2 regions of the Caballeronia sp. LZ003 genome follow, and region 1 is predicted to be linked to the other one. Evidence: riboswitches for the same ligand, from Rfam matches in the RefSeq annotation. Region 1 holds a riboswitch; the other holds the start of a gene.
The links. Region 1 has a riboswitch for cobalamin ahead of cobW (cobalamin biosynthesis protein CobW). Riboswitches for the same ligand answer to the same signal wherever they lie in the genome.
Positions count from the first base shown of each region.

Region 1 (3,407 bases):
GATTACCGCAAGCACTGGCACATTGAACGCAGCGGCGAGATCGGCGCTGCTCGGCGTGCCATCGAAGAGGCCCATTACGCCTTCGATCAAAATAAGGTCGGCTTCCTTGGCGGCCGCGGAAAGCATCGCGCGGCACGCTTCCAGTCCGACCATCCAAAGATGCAGCGAATAAACGGGCGACCCGCATGCCCGCTCGAGAATCATCGGATCGAGAAAATCCGGCCCGGTCTTGAAGACGCGCACGCGCCTGCCTTGCCGCGTGTGATGACGTGCAAGCGCGGCCGTCACCGTGGTCTTGCCTTGATGCGACGCGCTCGCGCCGATGAAGAGTGCGGGACAGTCTGCCATTGCGTCAGAACTCGACGCCGCGTTGCGCCTTGACGCCCTGCTCGCGATAAGGGTGCTTTACGAGGCGCATTTCGGTGACGAGATCGGCTATTTCTATGAGCTCATCGGCCGCGTGTCGTCCCGTCACGACGACATGCAGCATGGCCGGCCGTGCTTTGAGCACGCCGAGTACTTCCTCAAGCGGCAAATATTCGTACTTGAGCACGGCATTGAGCTCGTCGAGTACGACCATCTGATACTCGCCGCTTTGGATCATGCGTCGTGCTTCGTCCCATCCCTTGCGCGCCGTGGCGATATCCGCCTCGCGATTTTGCGTGTTCCACGTATAGCCATCGCCCATCGTCACGAAATCGCAATGCGCGATTGCGCCAAGGAAATCGCGTTCCGACGTATGCAGCGCGCCTTTGATGAATTGCACCACGCCGAGTTTCATGCCGTGCCCGAGCACGCGCATGGCCATGCCGAATGCAGCGGTGGTCTTGCCTTTGCCGTTGCCGGTATTGACGATCAACAGGCCCTTTTCATGGTCGGCGGCGGCCTGCTTTTTCTCATGGCCTTCCTTGCGCCGCTGGGTCATGCGCAAATGCGATTCGGTATCGGTTTTCATGCTTGTTTCTTCGATGGTGTCTCTGCAATAGCGACCGTCACGCCGCCCGCGATAGTCTTATGCACGACGAGCCGGCCGCCGCTGGCAATGAGCGCGCAAGGCTCGCATACGCCGTCGACATTCAAATGCCGCCTTGCCTGCGATAAGAATTCCCCAGGCGCGCGCTCGATTTGATCGGCGCTAAAGAAATCCACGCGCAATTGATGACGCTCGCAAAATGCGAGCAATCCTGCTTCGTCTTTCTTAGCGTCGATGCTTGCCACGCTGGCGATATCGGCAAATGCGAGCGTGCCAAGCGCACCACGCACAGCGCGTTCTATTGCTTCGGCGCTTACGCCGCGGCGGCAGCCGATGCCGATGACGAGCGCGGCGCTCATGCTAAACGAAGCCAATTCATGGAGGTCGACTTGAAAAGCCTTAAGGCGGAGGAAAGATACCATACCGGACGCTTAGGCAGGCACCATGCTTTCTTGACGCCTAACCCCGCTAGCCCTAGACTTTCAATAGTTCAGGTGCTCGCGCGCCAAGTCTTTAGCGCGCAGTTGAACGGGAAACAGGAAGCGCGCGTTCAGGCGAACGCAAGCCAACCTGTGCTGCCCCCGCAACGGTAAGCGAAAGCCACGCATGACATGCGCGGCAAGCCGGTTTCAAAGCCACTGTGCTAGGCGTTCAAAGCGTCCGGCGCGGGAAGGCGAAGCGGCTATTTTCGTCAGCCCGGATACCGGCCAGAATTACCGAAGGGATTTCCTTAGCCGCGGGGTTGCGGCGTATCCCCAGATCCACCGAGTCGTGCGCTTTTCCATGTCCATGCCGCTGCAAAGGTCGAATAGACCGCATCGCGCACACCATCACGCATAGGGCGCACGCATCAATCAAGCACGGAGCAACGATGCAAACGCGCAAGATCCCCGTCACGGTCGTGACCGGCTTCCTCGGCAGCGGCAAAACCACGCTGATGCGGCACATTCTTTCGAACGCGCAGGGCAAGCGCATCGCGGTCATCGTCAACGAATTCGGCGAGCTCGGTATCGATGGAGAAATTCTCAAGGGCTGCGGCATCGGTTGCGACGACGAAGCAGGCTCCGCCGAACGCAATCTCTATGAACTCGCGAACGGTTGCTTGTGTTGCACCGTGCAGGAAGAGTTTTATCCGGTGATGGAGCAACTGCTTGAACGGCGCGACAGGATCGATCACGTGTTGATCGAAACGTCCGGGCTTGCCTTGCCCAAGCCGCTCGTGCAGGCCTTCAACTGGCCGTCCATCAAGAACGCCTTCACCGTGGACGCGGTCGTTACCGTGGTCGACGGTCCGGCTGCGGCAAGCGGTCAGTTCGCGGCAAATCCCATCGCCGTCGATGCGCAGCGCAAGGCCGATCCGAATCTCGATCACGAATCGCCGTTGCATGAGTTGTTTGAAGACCAACTGTCGTCGGCGGATCTCGTCATCGTCAACAAGACCGATCTCATGGATGCCGCCGCGTTGAGCAAGGTCGATGCGCTCGTGCGCCCCGAGATTCCGCCCGAAGTGAAGATCGTTCCCGCGCAGATGGGCAAACTCGACGTGCATGCGCTGCTCGGCTTGCAATCCGCATCGGAAGAGACCATTCATCTGCGGCACGACCATCATGGCTCGCCCGACGAAGACGGTCATGCGGATCATCATCACGACGAGTTCGATTCCGTGGTGGTCGCAGCGGATGTCGAGTCGCGCGAACAGCTGCTTGCGGCACTGCACGTGCTGGTGGAAAGGCACACGATTTACCGTGTGAAGGGCTTCGCGGCGTTGCCGGGTGCCGCCATGCGGCTCGTCGTGCAAGGCGTGGGGCGACGCTTCGACAGTTACTTCGACAGGCGCTGGAACGAGGGCGAGGCATCGAGTCGCTTCGTGCTTATCGGCGAGGACCTCGACCGCGAAACGCTGCAACGTGCTTTCGTTTCCGCGTTGCAGACCTTACCCGTGCAGGCCTGAGCGATGCATCTGCTGCGCACGACTCCGGGAGGCTTCGTCGACGACGCAGCAGGCGTGATGCGGATCGAGCAGACGCGCGCGCCCATTGTCGTGCTCAGTTCGGCCGATACCACGCTCGCGCTGCTCGCAAGCGTCTTTCCGCGTCTCGGCCCCGGCTTTCCGGAAGTGCGGCTCGCAAATCAATCGTTCCTGCGCCAGAACGCTTCGGTCGACTTTTATGTCGACGACATTCTGCGTCATGCAAAGGTCGTCATCGTCGATCATCTCGGCGGCGAATCGTATTGGCCCTACGGTATCGAGCGTCTCGTCGCTTTGGCAAAGCGCGAAAAGCAAATGCTCGCCATGTTTTCGGGCGATCTTGCGGAAGACCCGAATCTCATCGGCAAGAGTACGGCCGATGCCGCGTTCTGCCGCGACCTGTCGCGCTATTTACGTGAAGGCGGCGCGCGCAATGCCGAAGAGTTTCTACGCGCCATTGCGCAT
Region 1 is NZ_JARUXJ010000004.1:545,711-549,117, forward strand. It holds gene QCE79_RS26605 (cobyrinate a,c-diamide synthase) at 1-348, opposite strand, end outside; gene cobO (cob(I)yrinic acid a,c-diamide adenosyltransferase) at 353-955, opposite strand; gene QCE79_RS26615 (cobalamin biosynthesis protein) at 952-1,332, opposite strand; cobalamin riboswitch at 1,449-1,700, shown strand; gene cobW (cobalamin biosynthesis protein CobW) at 1,845-2,924, shown strand; gene cobN (cobaltochelatase subunit CobN) at 2,928-3,407, shown strand, end outside.

Region 2 (3,407 bases), on a different contig from region 1:
CAAGGGCAACGCGACGCTGCCGAGCGCGAGCGACGCCACGAACACAAGCAACGCGGCAAGCCCGAGCGCAGCCCAGATGCCTAACGCGCGTTTCGCGTTCATCGCGCGGCGCAGGTCAACGGTGTCGCTCACGACGGGCGCCAGCCGAGCGTGACATAAGCGCCGCGCCTCGGCGTGTTGTACGAATAAGCCAGTTCATAGTTCCGGTCGAAGAGGTTGTCGACACGCGCGCTCACGTACCACGACTTCGTGATGTCATAGCGCGCCGACAGATTCACGACGCCATAGCCCGCGAGCGTCGAATCGTAATCGCTGCGCGCACCGCTCACGATCCACTCGCCACCCACGCGCCAGCTTCCTATCGAGCGATGCGCGCTGAAACTCGCGAAACGCCGCGCACGGCGCGTCAGGTCCTGATTGCCGGTTTCATCGACGGGATTCTGGAACGTCACGCCCGCGCGCAAATCAGTGGCGCCGACATGCCCTGCCCACGATCCCTCGACGCCCTGCACCTTCGCGCGTCCGACGTTCTGCGCGATATAGAAGCCGCTGCCGTCCGATACGTAATCGATCAGATTCGAATAGCGCGTCTGAAACGCCGTCACGCGCAGCACGCCCACTTGGTCCGATGCGTACTGCAGCGCCGCTTCCACCGAATGACTGCGCTCGGGCTGAATGGACGGATTGCCGCTGAACGGATAGTAGAGATCGTCGAAGCTCGGCGCGCGGAACGACGCCGCGTAACTCGCGCTCGCGCGCCAGTGCGTGTCGATGTTGTACGCATAGCCCAGATAGTAGCTGTTCGCGCCGCCGAAATCGGAATACTGGTCGTGGCGCAGATTGGCCTGCACTTCGCTCGGACCGAAGCGTCCCACATAGCCCGCGTACACCGAATTCACGTGACGATCCGGCGCGCTGAACTGATCCGAATCGAGCGTCTGGTCGAGATGCTCGTAACCGAACAGGAGCTTGTGCGCCTCCGTCAGGCGAAAGTCGTTCTGCCACAGATACTGGCGATCCTCGGAATTGAAGCGGCTCGTATAGATGCCGTTCTGCTCGATGTTCGCGCGGTCCTGTCCCTGCGCGACCGTGAAATGCGTGGTCCACTGGTCCGTGATACGGCCGTTCGCAAACACCGATGTCGACCGCACGCGACTGTGCGAATCGTTGAGATCGCCGGGCAAGCCGTAGGCATCGTCGAAACTGTCGATGCCGTTCGACTGATAGAAGCGCACGCCCGCGTCCCATTTGTCGCCGAACTTGTGGCGCAGCGTGGCCGCGACGCTTTCGTTCAGATAACCGTTCGCGTTCGGATTGGCGTTGGGCGCGAGCGCGGGATCGATCGACGAGAAACCATCGGTCTTCTCGCGCGATACGTTGAAGCTGAAGGTCGTGCGGCCTTCGCTATCGAGCGCGCCGGAAACGCCCGCCGCTTGCCGCTGCGTGTGATAGCTGCCGTATTCCGTCTCGAAGTAGAAGCGCGGCGGATGCGCCTCGCCGTCTTTCGTGAAGATCTGCACGACGCCGCCGATCGCGCCCGAGCCGTACAGCGCCGACACGTTGCCGTCCACGACTTCGATGCGGTCGATCTGATCCGGCATGATCTGCGCAAGCTGCGCCGAACCGAGCGATGCGGATTCCACACGCACGCCGTCGATCAAAACGAGCGATTGCGTCGAGGACGCGCCGCGTATGAACGCGCTTGCATTCGCTCCCGGGCCGCCGTTGCGCGTCACCTGCACGCCGGGCGCAAGACCGATGACGCCGAGCGCGTCGTAGGCATTGCTATCGGCGATATCCTGGGCGTCGAAGAGCGAAGTCTGCGCGATCGTATCGGCGAGAGGTTGCGCGGTGCGCGTCGCGGTCACGACGACGGGCGCGAGCGGCGGTTGCGAGGCTTCGTCCGCGAGCGCTTCATGAGCGAGCAGCCATGTGTTGAGGGCGACGAGCGCGGCGCGTTCGATCGTTTTGCGTCTGCCCGCGTGTCGGGCAAGTGGCGATACCATGCGTGAAATGTTCCCATGCGTAGGCTGGCGCGACCTCGCTCCCCGCAAGGCCAATGCGCGACGAGCGCGCTCGAATGCGAACAGACGAACGCGCTGAACAGTTGGCCGGTATCCGGGCTGGCGACACACCGTCCCGCCTTCCCACGCATGAAGCGCAGTGGCATCGACACGTTCTTCGCCTTGCCTGCGTCGAGCGGCGGATTCTTGCGAATCAGACAAACTCGCAAGCAAACTCACACGACGGCGCGGCGAAAAACGCGCAAGGGACGACTTGCAACTTGCGTTGCGGTCGCTTACCGTTGCGGGGGCAGCACAGGTTGGCGTGGCCTTGGCGGCGCCGCTTCCTGTTTCCCGTTTGACTGCGCCCGCAAAAGAATGCGGACGCGAGCACCAAAAGTGCGGCAAGTGTAGGAGCGCGATTCAGGACCGTCAAGAAACGACCCTGGCCGATCATCGCAAGACACACGGCTCACGACGAACCCAACTAGAACCCGCCGTCGCAACACATCGGCAGCGCCCGCGCTTTCCACACACGAATGCATCGCGATGCACGCATGATCGCGTGCTGTTACGTCTCGAAACGAGACAATTATCGGAAGCTCCGTTGAACCGCGCTAGAATGCGAGGTCTTTAGAGGACGCAGCACATGCTCAACGAACTCGAATCACTGTCAGGAAATATCGGCCGGCTGATCCAGATCAGCGAGCGGCACAATCAGGCGCGTCTCGCGCTTGAAGCACAAATCGAACAACTGCGTAGCGACTACGCGAACGTGCAGGCAGAGCTCGTGCAAATGCGCGAGGAGCGCGACACGCTGCAAGCCGAACGTGATTCCCTCTCGGCCAAGATCGACGACGCGCAGGTCCGCCTGAACGCGATCCTCGAAAAGTTGCCGCGCGGCAAGTCCGCGAATCATGCCGAGACGGAAAATCAGCTCGATCTCCTCGATGCCCGTTCTCACGATGTGCAAGCCGCGCACGAGCATGCGCACGCGGGAGAGCACAGTGAGCATCATCACGGAGAGAAGGCATGACGACCACGCAGATCGAAGTATCCATTCTCGGCCAGCAATATCGCCTCGCCTGTTCGCCGGAAACCGAAGGCGCGCTGCGTGAAGCGGTGGCACGCGTCGACGCCGAGATGAACAAGGTGCGCAATGCAAGCAACGTGCGCGGGCAAGACCGCATCGCGGTGATGGCCGCGCTTTCACTCGCTTCCGAATTGCTGAGGCTGCAAGAAAGCGTGCGTCATGGCGAGGCCTTCCCCGCCGAGGAAATTCGCCGCACGATGCACTCCATGAACGAACAGCTTGGTGCTGTCATCGCGCAGTATGAAGTGCAGTGACCGAAGTGCTGCGACGCCGCTCCTTGGCGAACGCTAATCGGTCGCGCGATGTCAATC
Region 2 is NZ_JARUXJ010000001.1:652,147-655,553, reverse strand. It holds gene QCE79_RS03005 (iron ABC transporter permease) at 1-102, opposite strand, end outside; gene QCE79_RS03000 (TonB-dependent receptor domain-containing protein) at 129-2,006, opposite strand; cobalamin riboswitch at 2,092-2,416, opposite strand; gene QCE79_RS02995 (ATPase) at 2,653-3,039, shown strand; gene QCE79_RS02990 (cell division protein ZapA) at 3,036-3,350, shown strand.
Region 2: another riboswitch for cobalamin. It lies ahead of QCE79_RS03000 (TonB-dependent receptor domain-containing protein); the one in region 1 lies ahead of cobW (cobalamin biosynthesis protein CobW).